3 regions of the Musicola paradisiaca NCPPB 2511 genome follow, and region 1 is predicted to be linked to each of the others. Evidence: predicted binding sites of a transcription regulator. Region 1 holds the regulator's gene; each other region holds the start of a gene.

Region 1 (4,441 bases):
GCCTGGCGTTTCATAAAATTTTCCAGCAGCTCAATATCCGCGCCGCGCAGGTCGACGGTGACAGCTATCACCGTTATACCCGTCCGGAAATGGACATGGCGATCCGTAAAGCGCGGGATCTGGGCAGGCACATCAGCTACTTCGGCCCGGAAGCCAATGATTTCAGTTTGCTGGAACAGGCGTTTATCGACTATGGTCGCAGCGGCAGCGGTAAAACCCGCAAATATCTCCACACCTACGACGAAGCCATTCCCTACAAGCAGGTACCGGGAACATTCACCCCCTGGGAACCGATGCCGGAACCCACGGATATTCTGTTTTACGAGGGGCTGCACGGCGGCGTCGTGACGGAATCCCATAACGTCGCCCAGCATGTGGACTTACTGGTCGGCGTGGTGCCGATCGTCAACCTGGAGTGGATGCAGAAACTGGTACGGGATATCAACGACCGCGGCCACTCACGCGAAGCGGTGATGGATTCGGTGGTTCGCTCGATGGAGGACTACATCACCTATATCACCCCGCAGTTTTCACGCACGCACATCAACTTCCAGCGCGTCCCGACAGTCGATACCTCCAATCCGTTTGCCGCCAAATCCGTTCCATCCATGGATGAAAGTTTTGTCGTGATCCACTTTCAGGGGATGAGCAACATCGACTACCCCTACTTGCTGGCCATGCTGCAAGGTTCGTTTATTTCGCACATCAATACGCTCGTGGTGCCGGGAGGGAAAATGGGGCTGGCGATGGAGCTGATTATGACGCCGCTGGTACAGCGGCTACTGGCGGGCGATAACATCGGTTAAAGCGTGGCGCGGCAGCCGTACAACCGCCGCGCATGATGTGCAACCGACCGGGTCATTCCAGTTCGACGACTTCATGGCTGTGAGTGATATGTACCGTTTTTCCCAACATCAGCGCGACGGAACAATATTTTTCCGCCGACAGCGCGACGGCGCGCTCAACTGCTTTGTCGGTCAAGCCGCGCCCTTTCACAATGAAATGCAAATTAATCGTGGTGAACATACGCGGCGCTTCTTCGCGGCGCTCCGACGTTAATCGTACTTCGCAATCCGCGACATCCTGACGCCCTTTCTGCAAGATGGATACCACGTCGACGGCGCTGCATCCACCCGCCGCCATCAGCACCATTTCCATCGGACTCGGCGCTTTGTCTCCGGCGTTTCCATCCATCAACACCTGATGCCCGGAGGCGGACTCGCCAAGAAACGTTAACCCTTCAACCCACTTCACCCGCGCCTGCATAACATTGACCCTCAACTATTTTTTAAAAATTACATCGCTTATGTATAAACCCGACTAAAATCAGAGTTTAATCATGCTGAAGCGAGACAACACGAGACACTACACACAACCTGTGTTAAAAACGGGGAAATAATCCGGTGTGTGAGCCTCTACCAGACACATCCTGATTATGACGTCACCCGATAGACAGCCTCAGTATATTCCCTGACGTCATTCCGCCTGAGTGGAATTTAAATATAACTATGTTATCACGCCGTACAGGGAACTCTGAGCCCTGTGATTTGCGCAGTGAATTACAACAGAGGATAACAGCGAATGGTTCTCGGCAAACCGCAAACAGACCCGACTCTCGAATGGTTCCTTTCTCATTGCCATATTCACAAATACCCATCGAAGAGCACGCTTATTCACCAGGGTGAAAAAGCAGAGACGCTTTACTACATCGTGAAAGGCTCGGTCGCCGTGCTGATCAAGGATGAAGAAGGTAAGGAAATGATCCTGTCCTATCTCAACCAGGGAGATTTCATTGGTGAACTCGGCCTGTTTGAAGAAGGTCAGGAACGTAGCGCCTGGGTTCGGGCCAAAACCGCCTGTGAAGTCGCCGAAATTTCCTACAAGAAATTCCGCCAGCTGATTCAGGTCAACCCCGATATTCTTATGCGTCTGTCTTCACAGATGGCGCGCCGTCTACAAGTCACGTCCCAGAAAGTGGGAAATCTGGCGTTTCTTGATGTAACGGGCCGCATCGCCCAAACACTGTTAAACCTGGCCAAGCAACCCGATGCCATGACGCATCCTGACGGCATGCAGATCAAGATTACCCGTCAGGAAATCGGTCAGATCGTCGGATGTTCTCGTGAAACCGTCGGCCGTATTCTGAAGATGCTGGAAGACCAGAATCTGATTTCCGCGCACGGCAAAACCATTGTGGTGTACGGTACACGCTGAGTCATTGCGACGCCGGATCAAAAAGAGCGTGCTGCGGCACGCTCTTTTATTTTCAGCAACAGACGAACTTATTGCTCCACAACCTTCGCGACCGCCTGTTCGAACAGCGCCATGCCTTGATCGATATCGTCCAGTTCAATCACCAGCGACGGCACAAAGCGAATCACATCCGGCCCGGCGACCAGAATCATTAACCCCAGTTCGGCCGACGCCGACAGGAAATCGCGCGCACGACCATGCCACGCTTTCTTGAGTTGTGCGCCAATCAACAGCCCCATACCGCGGACTTCATCAAAAATGCCAAACCGCTCATTGATACGGTGCAACGCCGCCGCAAAACGTTCATGACGAGCTTCCACCCCAGACAGCACTTCCGGCGTATTGATCACATCCAGCGCCGCTTCCGCCACCGCGCAGGCCAGCGGGTTGCCGCCGTAGGTGGTGCCGTGCAAACCGACGCTCATGACGGACGCCACTTCCTCGGTGGTCAGGCAAGCGCTGATGGGGAAACCGCCGCCCAACGCCTTGGCGGTGGTCAGGATATCCGGCCTCACGCCGTAATGCATGTAGGAGAACAGCTTGCCGCTGCGGCCCATGCCGCACTGCACTTCGTCGAACACCAGCAGCGCGTTGTACTGGTCGCACAATTCACGCACACCGGTGAGGAATTCCGGCGTCGCCGGCGTAATACCGCCCTCGCCCTGGATCGGTTCCAACACCACGGCACAGGTATGATCGTCCATCACCGCCTTCACCGCCGCCAGATCATTGAAAGGCACATGGATGATATCCGCCGGTTTCGGCCCGAAGCCGTCGGCGTACTTGGCCTGCCCGCCTACTGAAACCGTGAACAGCGTCCGGCCATGAAACGCCTGATAGAAAGCGATGATCTTGGTTTTATACGGACTATGGCGCTCGATGGCGTAATGACGAGCCAGTTTGAACGCCGCTTCATTGGCTTCCGCCCCCGAGTTGGCAAAAAACACCCGGTCGGCGAACGTGGCGGCAATCAGCTTGGAAGCCAGACGCAAAGCCGGCTCGTTGGTAAACACGTTGCTGGTGTGCCACAGGGTTTCGCCCTGCGTTTTCAACGCCTCAACCAGCGCCGGATGACAATGTCCCAGCGCGGTAACGGCAATACCGCCGGAAAAATCGATGTATTCTTTGCCCTGCTGATCCCAGACACGGCTCCCTTTACCCTTCACCGGCACGAACTGCGCGGGCGCATAAATCGGAAGAATGACCTTGTCGTATGTTTCCCGCGTTACTGCTGATTTTTCTGTCGCCATCTGCTGCCCCGTGATGATATCCCATTGTCCAACATGAAAATATAGTCAATAAATATGCATAAAAAATCACACGAGCGCAATCGATAAATCCGCTCGCCCGTCGACGCTATTCACTATCCGTTTATAAATTCATGAAATTTTTCAACAACTGATGCCCCTGTCGGCTAAGAATACTCTCCGGATGAAACTGTACACCTTCCAACGGCAACGCTCGGTGGCGAATACCCATGATTTCATCCGGTCGCCCATCCCGTTCCGTCCAGGCGGTCACGTCAAAACAGGCCGGCAACGTTTCAGATGCCAGAATCAGCGAGTGATAGCGAGTCACCGTCAACGGATTTTCCAGCCCGAGAAACACCCCTTGTCCGGAATGACGAATCGCCGATGTTTTGCCGTGCATTACCTGCCGGGCCCGGATCACCTGAGCGCCAAACGCTTGCCCTAACGCCTGATGACCAAGGCATACCCCCAGAATCGGCAGTTTGCCGGCAAAGTGACGGATGGCAGCCAGCGAAATCCCGGCGTCGTCCGGCGTACAAGGGCCGGGCGAGATCACCAGCCGCTGCGGCGCCAAACGCTCAATATCCGCCAGCGTCAATTCGTCATTACGCATAACCGTTACCTGCGCGCCCAGCTCGCAAAAATATTGGTAGAGGTTATAGGTAAAGGAGTCGTAGTTATCGATAATCAAAAGGCTCATCGTATTAACCTGTGGATATTATTTATGTAAATCAATGCGGTAACTCCCGTTACCGTACGATGCCCGTCACGGGATAGGAGTATAGCGGGGGTGGCGGAAACGTGTCGACCAGACGGGGCGGATTTCACCTTACCGGAACCCTCCGTTGCGCCATAAACGTCATTTGCCTGCATCAGTTTGGACGAGAACGGTGCGAAGACAACATACAACGCCTGTTCAACGGACAGGGTCATGTTCG
Region 2 (4,441 bases), 2.2 Mb from region 1:
GCGACGTTACTCCGCCAGAACATGGCGGGTGTCCTGACACCCCAACATAGCAAGCAGTGATTGCGTGGCGCTCCACTGACTGATGGCGGCGCGGCGTGGTTCCACCAGCACGGCCCGTTGTATTGCGTCATGGGATTCGCCGGACAAATTCATCAGATTGAGTGCGGACTGCAATGGCGGCAGGCTGGGATTAAACGCTGCGTTTTCTGCGTAACGCCCGGTATAGATACCGCGCTCGCCCTGTAAGGCCACGCCGCTGAACGCCTGGCTATAAGGGGCGTGGCTGCGATTGGCGGCATCGAGCGCAGCAGCGGTCAGCGCATCGGATTCCGGCAGCGTCATGCCACGATCTACGTTATCCATCAGCAGGGTGCTGATGTTCAGATCGCGTGGGCCGAACGCATCGGGCAAATAATGGCCAAGGCGGGCCGGCGAACGGCCTGGAAGGCAAATGTTCAGCGTCGATGCGCTGTTGAGTTCGTTCATGAACTGACGGCAATGCCCGCACGGCGTGTAGTTGACGGTGACGCTCCGTAACGCGGTTTCATTCCTCAGCCAGGCGTGGGCTACCGCGCTTTGTTCGGCGTGCACGGTTTGTTGCAACGGCGCGCCGGAGAACTCCATATTGGCGCCCCAGTACAATGCGCCGCTGTCCCCGAGCGCCACAGCGCCGACCTTGAAGGCGGAAATTGGCGTCAACGCACACGCCGCCGCCAAAGGGAGCAGCGCGAACGCCAGCGCATCAACGGTGATCCGGCACTGGCCGCAGAGATGGTTGACTTCGGCTGCGGTCAGCATGGCGGAAAAATCATCCCGCGCCAGCATCGGCGCCAATGCAGACTGTAACGGTGCAGACAGATGGGTGAATGCGCTCTGGAAACGTGCTTGCATGAGAACCCTCTTGGATGGTGACGACTGTGATACGAATGGTAGAAAGCGATCACGCTGTTATGTGTGATTTTTATCACTTTTTAAATGAAATGAGTGAAATGCAGAGAAGAAATGTGTGAGGCATTCCAGTTTTGTGCATCCATTCGTCGCCCCTCGCACCTGTATTCCAACCGGCATCTGGCGTGCGGCATCGATAATTCGGCGAACGCCATCGATAAGGCGTGTGGAAACGCCGCTTGCGGGGGCGCTCCACGGCGGAGCATCAACCGAATAGCCGCATCAGCACCGGGAACAGGAAGGGGGCAATCAACGATGTCATGATGCCGCAGATAACCAACGCCAGAGAACTGAACGCGCCTTCCTGGTAATCCACTTCGACACACCGCGAAGTACCGAGGGCGTGCGACGCGGTGCCCATCGCCAGGCCGCGCGCGGCGGCGGTGCGAATATTCACCCGATTAAACAGCGTATGGCCCAGTACGGCGCCGAGAATACCGACGAAAACCACGCAGACTGCGCTGATGGCGGGAATGCCGCCGATGGTGCTGGCGACGGCCATGGCGATCGGCGTGGTGACGGATTTGGGCAGCACCGACGCGGCGATTTCGCGGGTGGCGCCCAACCACAGTGCAATGGCCGTACCAGACACGATCGCCGCTACGCTACCGATAAAACATACGCTGATAATCGATTTCCAGCGGGCATGGATCTGGTGCAACTGTTCGTACAGTGGAAACGCCAACGCCACCACCGCCGGTTGCAGCAGGCTGTTGAGCACACTGCTGCCGGCGAAATAGTGCGCGTAGGGAATGTGCAGCATCAGCAGGATGGCGATGATCACCAGCATGGACATCAGCAGCGGATTGAACAACGGCATTTTCAGTGTCATGGCGAGCCGGCGCGCGGCGAAAAACACCACCAGCGTCAACGGCAGCGACCACCCGATATTATTCAGCATGGTTGCTTCCTCCCGGTTTGGCGGATGTGTCAGGAATACGGCGATCGCGTTGCATCATCTGGGTCGTATGGCCGACCACAAGCATGACGATGATGGTGCTGAACAAGCAGGACACCACAATCGGGCCGAACTGACTGAGTAGCAGATCGTAGTAGTTCATCACGCCCACGCCGATGGGGACGAACAGCAGCGCCATATAGCGGATAAACAGATTGCAGCCGGGTTTGACCCAACGGGCCGGCAGGATCTGCGAGGCCAACAGAGCGAACAGTATCAACATGCCGATAATGCTGCCGGGGATGGTAATGGGCAGCAGCGCGGATACCGCGTTGCCGGCAAAAAGACAGAGAGAGATCAGCGCGAAAGCGCGCAAATACTGCCAGCAAAGGATGAATGCATTACCCATAGGACGGAAACTCCTGATTGAGCGAAGGGGAAGTATGATAACGCTACTCCTGTAGGTGTGCTACGCATCACAAAATACTTTCAGCGGATTCATGCAGGCGTCCAGTGCGTACTGGCGTGCGAACGGTGCGCATGGGTTCGGCTCGGTAGGGCCAAGCACGTTCGGGCGGTATTTTCTGGGTCTGCCGTTGTCTGCCGGTTATCGGGAGGCACGGCTAAGCGGGGCCTCGTGCGGAGACCCCGGGGGAAGCCGTTACGGAAACCGCATCAGCGCGGCAGCCCGAACCCGAACGGGAACAAGGGGGCGGCACTGTCGTGGGGAAGATCCGAACGCTGTTTCAGCACCGCCTGCATGGAGGATGGCAGCTCGAATGGCAACCTGGCGGTATAGTCCGCAGAAGACGACAACCGCTGTAGCAATACCGCGTCGCTAACACCGAAATTGGCGACCAGCGCCTGGGTCTTGTTCACCACATTCGCCAGGACGGCGGGCCGCTCCAGATACAGGGTGACGACGGTAGGCACGCGGGCGCTGGCGCGCACGATAGCCTGATAGTCGGGATTATCCGCGCTGAAGGCTAGCGAACCTTCGTGGTGTCGGCTGCCGAAAAAGTAGTTTTTATGCGGCTGCTCGTAGGGCGTGCGGGTGCGGATCAGCGCGATGTCGGCCTCTTCCAGCCGCGTGGCCGGTATGAAGCCGGCATTTTTCACCGCCGCCGGGTCGATGCCGTAGACCCACAACCGGCTCCCCGGACGCAGCGGCAGCAACTGTTTGTTCTGCAATAGCACCAGTGCCTGCGCCTGGGCATTATTAGCCAGTTGCTGCGATTGCGGATTGCCGACCACGTTTCCCGCCTGTTCTGCCTTAACGAACGGCCGTTCGAACAGCCCGGTCTGGAATTTCTGTTGCAGGATCCGGGTGACGGACGCATCCAGCCGGGATTCCCGCAAACGGCCTTCCCGCACCGCTTTGACCAACATGGCTGAATCCGTGACGCCGCCGAATTGATCGATGCCGGCGTTGACCGCTTTGATAAAGCGTTCATAGGACGTCAGATGCTCCACGCCCCAGGGCATGCCGCGCGGCACCGGTTTTTCGCCCGGCCCGACGCCGGTGACGCAATCACCCTTGCAATCATTGGTAATCAGCCAGTCGCTGAGGATCACACCGTCAAAACCGTATTGGTCGCGCAGCAGGTCGGTAAGCAGAAACTTATTGAAACCGGCGCCGACCGGTTCGATAGGCACGCCGCGCCAGGTGGCGCCGCGCAGGATGGAGTAGGTGGGCATGATGCCTGCGGCGTGGGCGGCGAAGGCGCCGGTAAACGGCTCGATGTGGGATTGCAACCCATCTTTACCGTAACGGGCGTATTTGCCGTAGGCGTTGTGGCTGTCCCAGCCGTCTTGCGCCGCGCCATAGCCGACCCAATGTTTGACCACCGCAATGACGCTGCCATCGTTAAGGCCGCCGGTGCCGTTTTGCATGCCGGCGACGTAGCCGTGCACCATTTTTTTCGTCAGGGCCGGGTCTTCGCCGAAGGTACCGTCAATGCGCGGCCAGCGCGGCTCCGTGGCGAGATCCGCCTGCGGCGACAGCGCTTCGGTAATCCCGACGGCGCGGTATTCCTGCCGGACGATATCGGCGAAACGTCTCACCAGCGTCTCATCGCCGATGGCGGCGAGCCCGAGTGTTTCCGGCCATTTGCTGAATTTACCCGCGGCGCTGCTGGCGCCGGCCAGCGACTGAAAGGCATTGCGCGGGTCGCTGCTGATGGTGATGGGGATCCCCAGCCGGGTGGCTTCCGCCAACTGCTGTAATGCGTTGTTTTCGTCCGCCATCTGCGCCGGGTTGTCGCCGGAAAGGCGGGTGATAAAGCTGTTGATGTGGAGATCGGCGATCAGCGCGCGGGCGCTCTGCCGGTCATAATGCGCGCCGGCGCCGATGACGCTCCCGGCGGTCGGCGCCGAACCGTGCATCATCACGCCGGCTTTTTCCGCCAGCGTCATGCGGGATACCAGATCGGCGGTACGCACCGCCGCCGGCAGACGCCAGTCTTCATACGGGTTGAGTTTGCCATCCCGGTTGAGATCCCTGAACTGCAAGCCATCAACACTGATCAGTCTGATATCGCGGGTCTCCAATACCGCCTGTTGGACGGCGGATGCCAGCGGGGAAAACAGCAAAGG
Region 3 (4,441 bases), 2.2 Mb from region 1:
AGGGTCTGTCGGAAGTTTTCGAACGCTACGTAAAAAACCGGATCATCGCCGAGGCCATCAGCCTGCCGGAAATTCCATCCGACGTACTGGCACGTTACCCCGGCGTGGTTGAAGCCATCGCCACATTGGAACAGGAAGGATTCCCGATCTTCGCTTACGACGCCTCGCTCGGCGGCCGTTATCCGGTGATTTGCGTGGTACTGTTCAATCCCGCCAACGGCACCTGTTTCGCCTCGTTCGGCGCGCATCCGGATTTCGGCGTCGCACTGGAACGTACCGTGACCGAGCTGCTGCAAGGACGCGGGCTGAAAGATCTGGACGTTTTCACGCCCCCGACCTTCGATAACGACGAAGTGGCGGAGCACACCAATCTGGAAACGCATTTCATCGATTCCAGCGGTCTGATCTCCTGGGATTTGTTCCGTAAAACAGCCGATTATGCGTTTGCGGACTGGAGCTTCAGCGGCACGACCGAACAGGAGTTCGCCACCCTGATGGCGATCTTCCGGCAGGAAGATAAAGAAGTGTATATCGCGGATTATGAACATCTTTCCGTCTATGCTTGCCGCATTCTGGTGCCGGGTATGTCGGATATTTACCCGGAGGAAGATCTGCTGCTGGCCAACAACAGCATGGGTGCGCATCTGCGCGACACCTTGCTGGCGCTGCCAGACAGCCAATGGGAGCAAGGCGAATATCTGAATTTGCTGCAACAGTTGGATGACGAAGGTCTGGACGATTTTACCCGCGTGCGTGAACTGCTGGGCATCGCCACCGGCAAAGATAACGGGTGGTTTACTTTGCGCGTCGGCGAGCTGAAATCCATGCTGGCGTTGGCGGGCGGCGATCTGGAACAGGCGCTGAGTTGGGCGGAATGGTCGCTCGATTTTAATCAGTCCGTGTTCAGCGCCGAGCGCGGCAACTACTATCGTTGCCTGCAAACGCTGCTTCAACTGGCGCTGGAGCCTGAACGCGAACCGGCGTTGTACTACGACGCTTTCGTGCGCATGTATGGTCAGGACGCCGTCGACGCCGCCAGCGCGGCGATTACCGGCGAACAAAGCTTCTACGGGCTGTTCGCCATTGATAGTGATCTTACCGCCCTGAAAGCGCATCAGTCACTTTTAGCCGCCTACGAAAAATTGCAAAACGCCAAACGCCGACACTGGCAGAACGCCTAATTCCCACCCGGCGAGTATCACTTTATTGTTGTCACCGATCAGGCGAAACCGGAACACCGGTTTCGCCTGTCTGCGTTCCGGATTTGTGCAGGGTTTTTATTACCTGTCTGGCTATTTTTGCCTTACAATATCGCGCGAAGATTGCGACGTCATACTCTGGCTTCCTTTCTTTTCCGGTCAGGCAGCATTTTTTCGGGTCGTGCTGGCAGCAGGAATAATCCAGGAGCTGTTTTCCCGGAAATATTTATTGTTCCTGTTTGACGATATGTTTATTCCATACACCGATGCCTTAAATAATTCGAGTTGCAGTCAGTGATGCGGACGGACGATAAATCTGCCGCGAGCAGATTTAAATGCAGCGTATTACGCCCCCAAAAAGGCGCAACCCAGGGATGGGCCGAGTAATAAATGAAACCAAAGTATGTCGGGTATAAAATAGTTATTTATCTGGGTTCATTGTTTGTGATGATAATAAATGACGTTATTGTTATAAAACAGTGAACAAAGAATTAAATAACCTAAAACCGACGCACGAATTTACTACAAAAACATATTTTTTTTAACGCTAAAACAGCCCGAACATTGCCTTTTTCAACATATTTAATAAATTTTAAAATTTTTTTTCTCGTTATAAAACATTAGGTTATACCAAGAAACACCCCTACTGATAGAGCGTTATCGCCTTATAGTTTTCACCGATATGATCCATGTCAAATTTTGGCCCATAGCGCTTTGTTAATATTTCAACGTAGATAATCATTGAGAGAGAGTTAGTGTGAAAACTGACAACCCCTTCACTCTATTATTACCGCCAGCCATGGCGAAAGTCGCCGAAGACGCAGGCGTTTATAAAGCGACAAAACAACCGTTAACCGCTTTTTTTCTGGCGGTCACTGCCGGTGTTTTCATCTCTATCGCGTTCGTCTTTTACATCACGGCAACCACCGGTACCGCATCAATGCCTTATGGCATGGCCAAACTGGTAGGCGGCATCTGCTTCTCCCTGGGCTTGATGTTGGTCGTGGTGTGCGGCGCCGACCTGTTCACCTCCACCGTGCTGACCGTGATTGCAAAGGCCAGCGGTCGCATCACCTGGAAGCAACTGTGGCTGAACTGGGCTAACGTTTATATCGGCAACCTGCTTGGCGCGCTGTTCTTCGTGGCGTTGATGTGGTTCTCTGGCGAATATATGGTGGCAAACGGCGCCTGGGGGCTTAATGTCCTGCAAACCGCCAGCCACAAACTGGAGCATACTTTTATCGAAGCGCTGTGTCTGGGGATTCTGGCCAACCTGATGGTGTGTCTGGCGGTATGGATGAGTTACTCCGGCCGCACCCTGACCGACAAATGCTTGGCGATGATACTGCCGGTCGCCATGTTCGTCGCCAGCGGCTTCGAGCATAGCATCGCGAATATGTTCATGATTCCGATGGGGATCGTTATTAAGAATTTCGCTTCAGATTCATTCTGGCACGCCATTAATATGACTGCCGTCCAGTTTGAACACTTGAGCGTCGGGAATTTCATCGTCGACAACCTGATCCCGGTCACTCTGGGGAACATCATCGGCGGCGGATTTCTGGTTGGGCTGACCTATTGGGTCATCTATTTGCGCGGTGGAGATCAGCACTAAGCTGCTGTCGGCCGCAACGTCGGGTTACAAAAAATCCATATCAAAGGTAGGTGTAATATGACCGAACTGAATGAAAAACTCGCCAACGCATGGGAAGGTTTTAGCGCAGGCGAATGGCAGAATGGCGTCAACGTGCGTGACTTCATTCAGAAAAACTACACACCGTATGAAGGTGACGAATCTTTCCTGAGCGGTGCCACCACAGCCACCACAGCCCTGTGGGATAAAGTGATGGACGGCATCAAACAGGAAAACCGCACTCATGCGCCGGTTGATTTCGACACCGACGTTGCAGCCACCATCACCTCCCACGATGCCGGCTACATCAACAAAAATCTGGAAAAAATCGTCGGTCTGCAGACTGATGCGCCATTGAAACGCGCGCTGATCCCGTTCGGCGGCATCAAAATGGTTGAAGGCTCCTGTAAGGTGTATGGCCGTGAACTGGATCCGCAGCTGAAAAAAATCTTCACCGAATACCGTAAAACCCACAACCAGGGCGTATTCGATGTGTATACCCCGGATATCCTGCGCTGCCGTAAATCCGGCGTGCTGACCGGTCTGCCGGACGCCTACGGCCGTGGCCGTATCATCGGCGACTATCGTCGTGTTGCGCTGTACGGTATCGACTACCTGATGGCGGACAAATTCGCCCAGTTCACTTCCCTGCAATCCAAACTGGAAAACGGCGAAGATCTGGAAGCGACTATCCGCCTGCGTGAAGAAATCGCCGACCAGCACCATGCTCTGTCACAGATCAAAGAGATGGCCGCCAAATACGGCTGCGATATCTCCGGCCCGGCTACCACCGCTCAGGAAGCCGTACAGTGGACTTACTTCGGCTACCTGGCCGCGGTGAAATCCCAGAACGGCGCCGCCATGTCCTTCGGTCGCGTATCCAGCTTCCTGGATATCTACATCGACCGTGATCTGAAAGCCGGTAAAATCACCGAGCAGGATGCCCAGGAACTGATCGACCACCTGGTGATGAAACTGCGTATGGTGCGTTTCCTGCGTACTCCGGAATACGACGAACTGTTCTCCGGCGACCCGATTTGGGCAACCGAATCTCTGGCCGGTATGGGCCTGGATGGTCGTACTCTGGTCACTAAAAACAGCTTCCGTTTCCTGAACACCCTGTACACCATGGGCCCGTCTCCGGAACCGAACATGACCATCTTGTGGTCTGAAAAGCTGCCGGCAAACTTCAAGAAATTCGCCGCTAAAGTGTCTATCGACACCTCTTCTCTGCAGTACGAAAACGACGATCTGATGCGTCCGGACTTCAACAACGACGATTACGCGATCGCCTGTTGCGTGAGCCCGATGGTGGTTGGCAAACAAATGCAGTTCTTCGGCGCCCGTGCAAACCTGGCGAAAACCATGCTGTACGCCATCAACGGCGGCGTGGACGAAAAACTGAAAATGCAGGTAGGCCCGAAATCCGAGCCGATCAAAGGCGACGTTCTGCACTTCGACGAAGTGATGGATCGTATGGATCACTTCATGGACTGGCTGGCCAAGCAGTACGTCACCGCCCTGAACATCATCCACTACATGCACGACAAGTACAGCTACGAAGCTTCTCTGATGGCGCTGCACGACCGTGACGTATTCCGCACCATGG

What was found. Region 1 encodes CRP, which controls carbon source genes, mostly activating them, when cyclic AMP is high. Its sites were predicted from a motif close to ATGTGANNNNNNTCACAT; they were not measured.
Region 2: DPA2511_RS12590 (CidA/LrgA family protein) is a predicted target of CRP. The motif match lies at 2,311-2,328, and genes of this name have one in related genera.
Region 3: focA (formate transporter FocA) is a predicted target of CRP. The motif match lies at 1,880-1,897, and genes of this name have one in related genera.

What each region holds. Positions count from the first base shown of each region.
Region 1 covers NZ_CM001857.1:410,048-414,488, reverse strand. The annotation lists gene DPA2511_RS01895 (phosphoribulokinase) at 1-806, shown strand, start outside; gene DPA2511_RS01890 (OsmC family protein) at 859-1,266, opposite strand; gene crp (cAMP-activated global transcriptional regulator CRP) at 1,582-2,214, shown strand; gene argD (bifunctional acetylornithine/succinyldiaminopimelate transaminase) at 2,283-3,503, opposite strand; gene DPA2511_RS01875 (aminodeoxychorismate synthase component II) at 3,625-4,203, opposite strand.
Region 2 covers NZ_CM001857.1:2,843,708-2,848,148, reverse strand. The annotation lists gene cdd (cytidine deaminase) at 7-891, opposite strand; gene DPA2511_RS12595 (CidB/LrgB family autolysis modulator) at 1,154-1,849, opposite strand; gene DPA2511_RS12590 (CidA/LrgA family protein) at 1,839-2,255, opposite strand; gene DPA2511_RS12585 (glycoside hydrolase family 3 protein) at 2,522-4,441, opposite strand, start outside.
Region 3 covers NZ_CM001857.1:2,613,633-2,618,073, forward strand. The annotation lists gene ycaO (30S ribosomal protein S12 methylthiotransferase accessory factor YcaO) at 1-1,181, shown strand, start outside; gene focA (formate transporter FocA) at 1,957-2,814, shown strand; gene pflB (formate C-acetyltransferase) at 2,872-4,441, shown strand, end outside.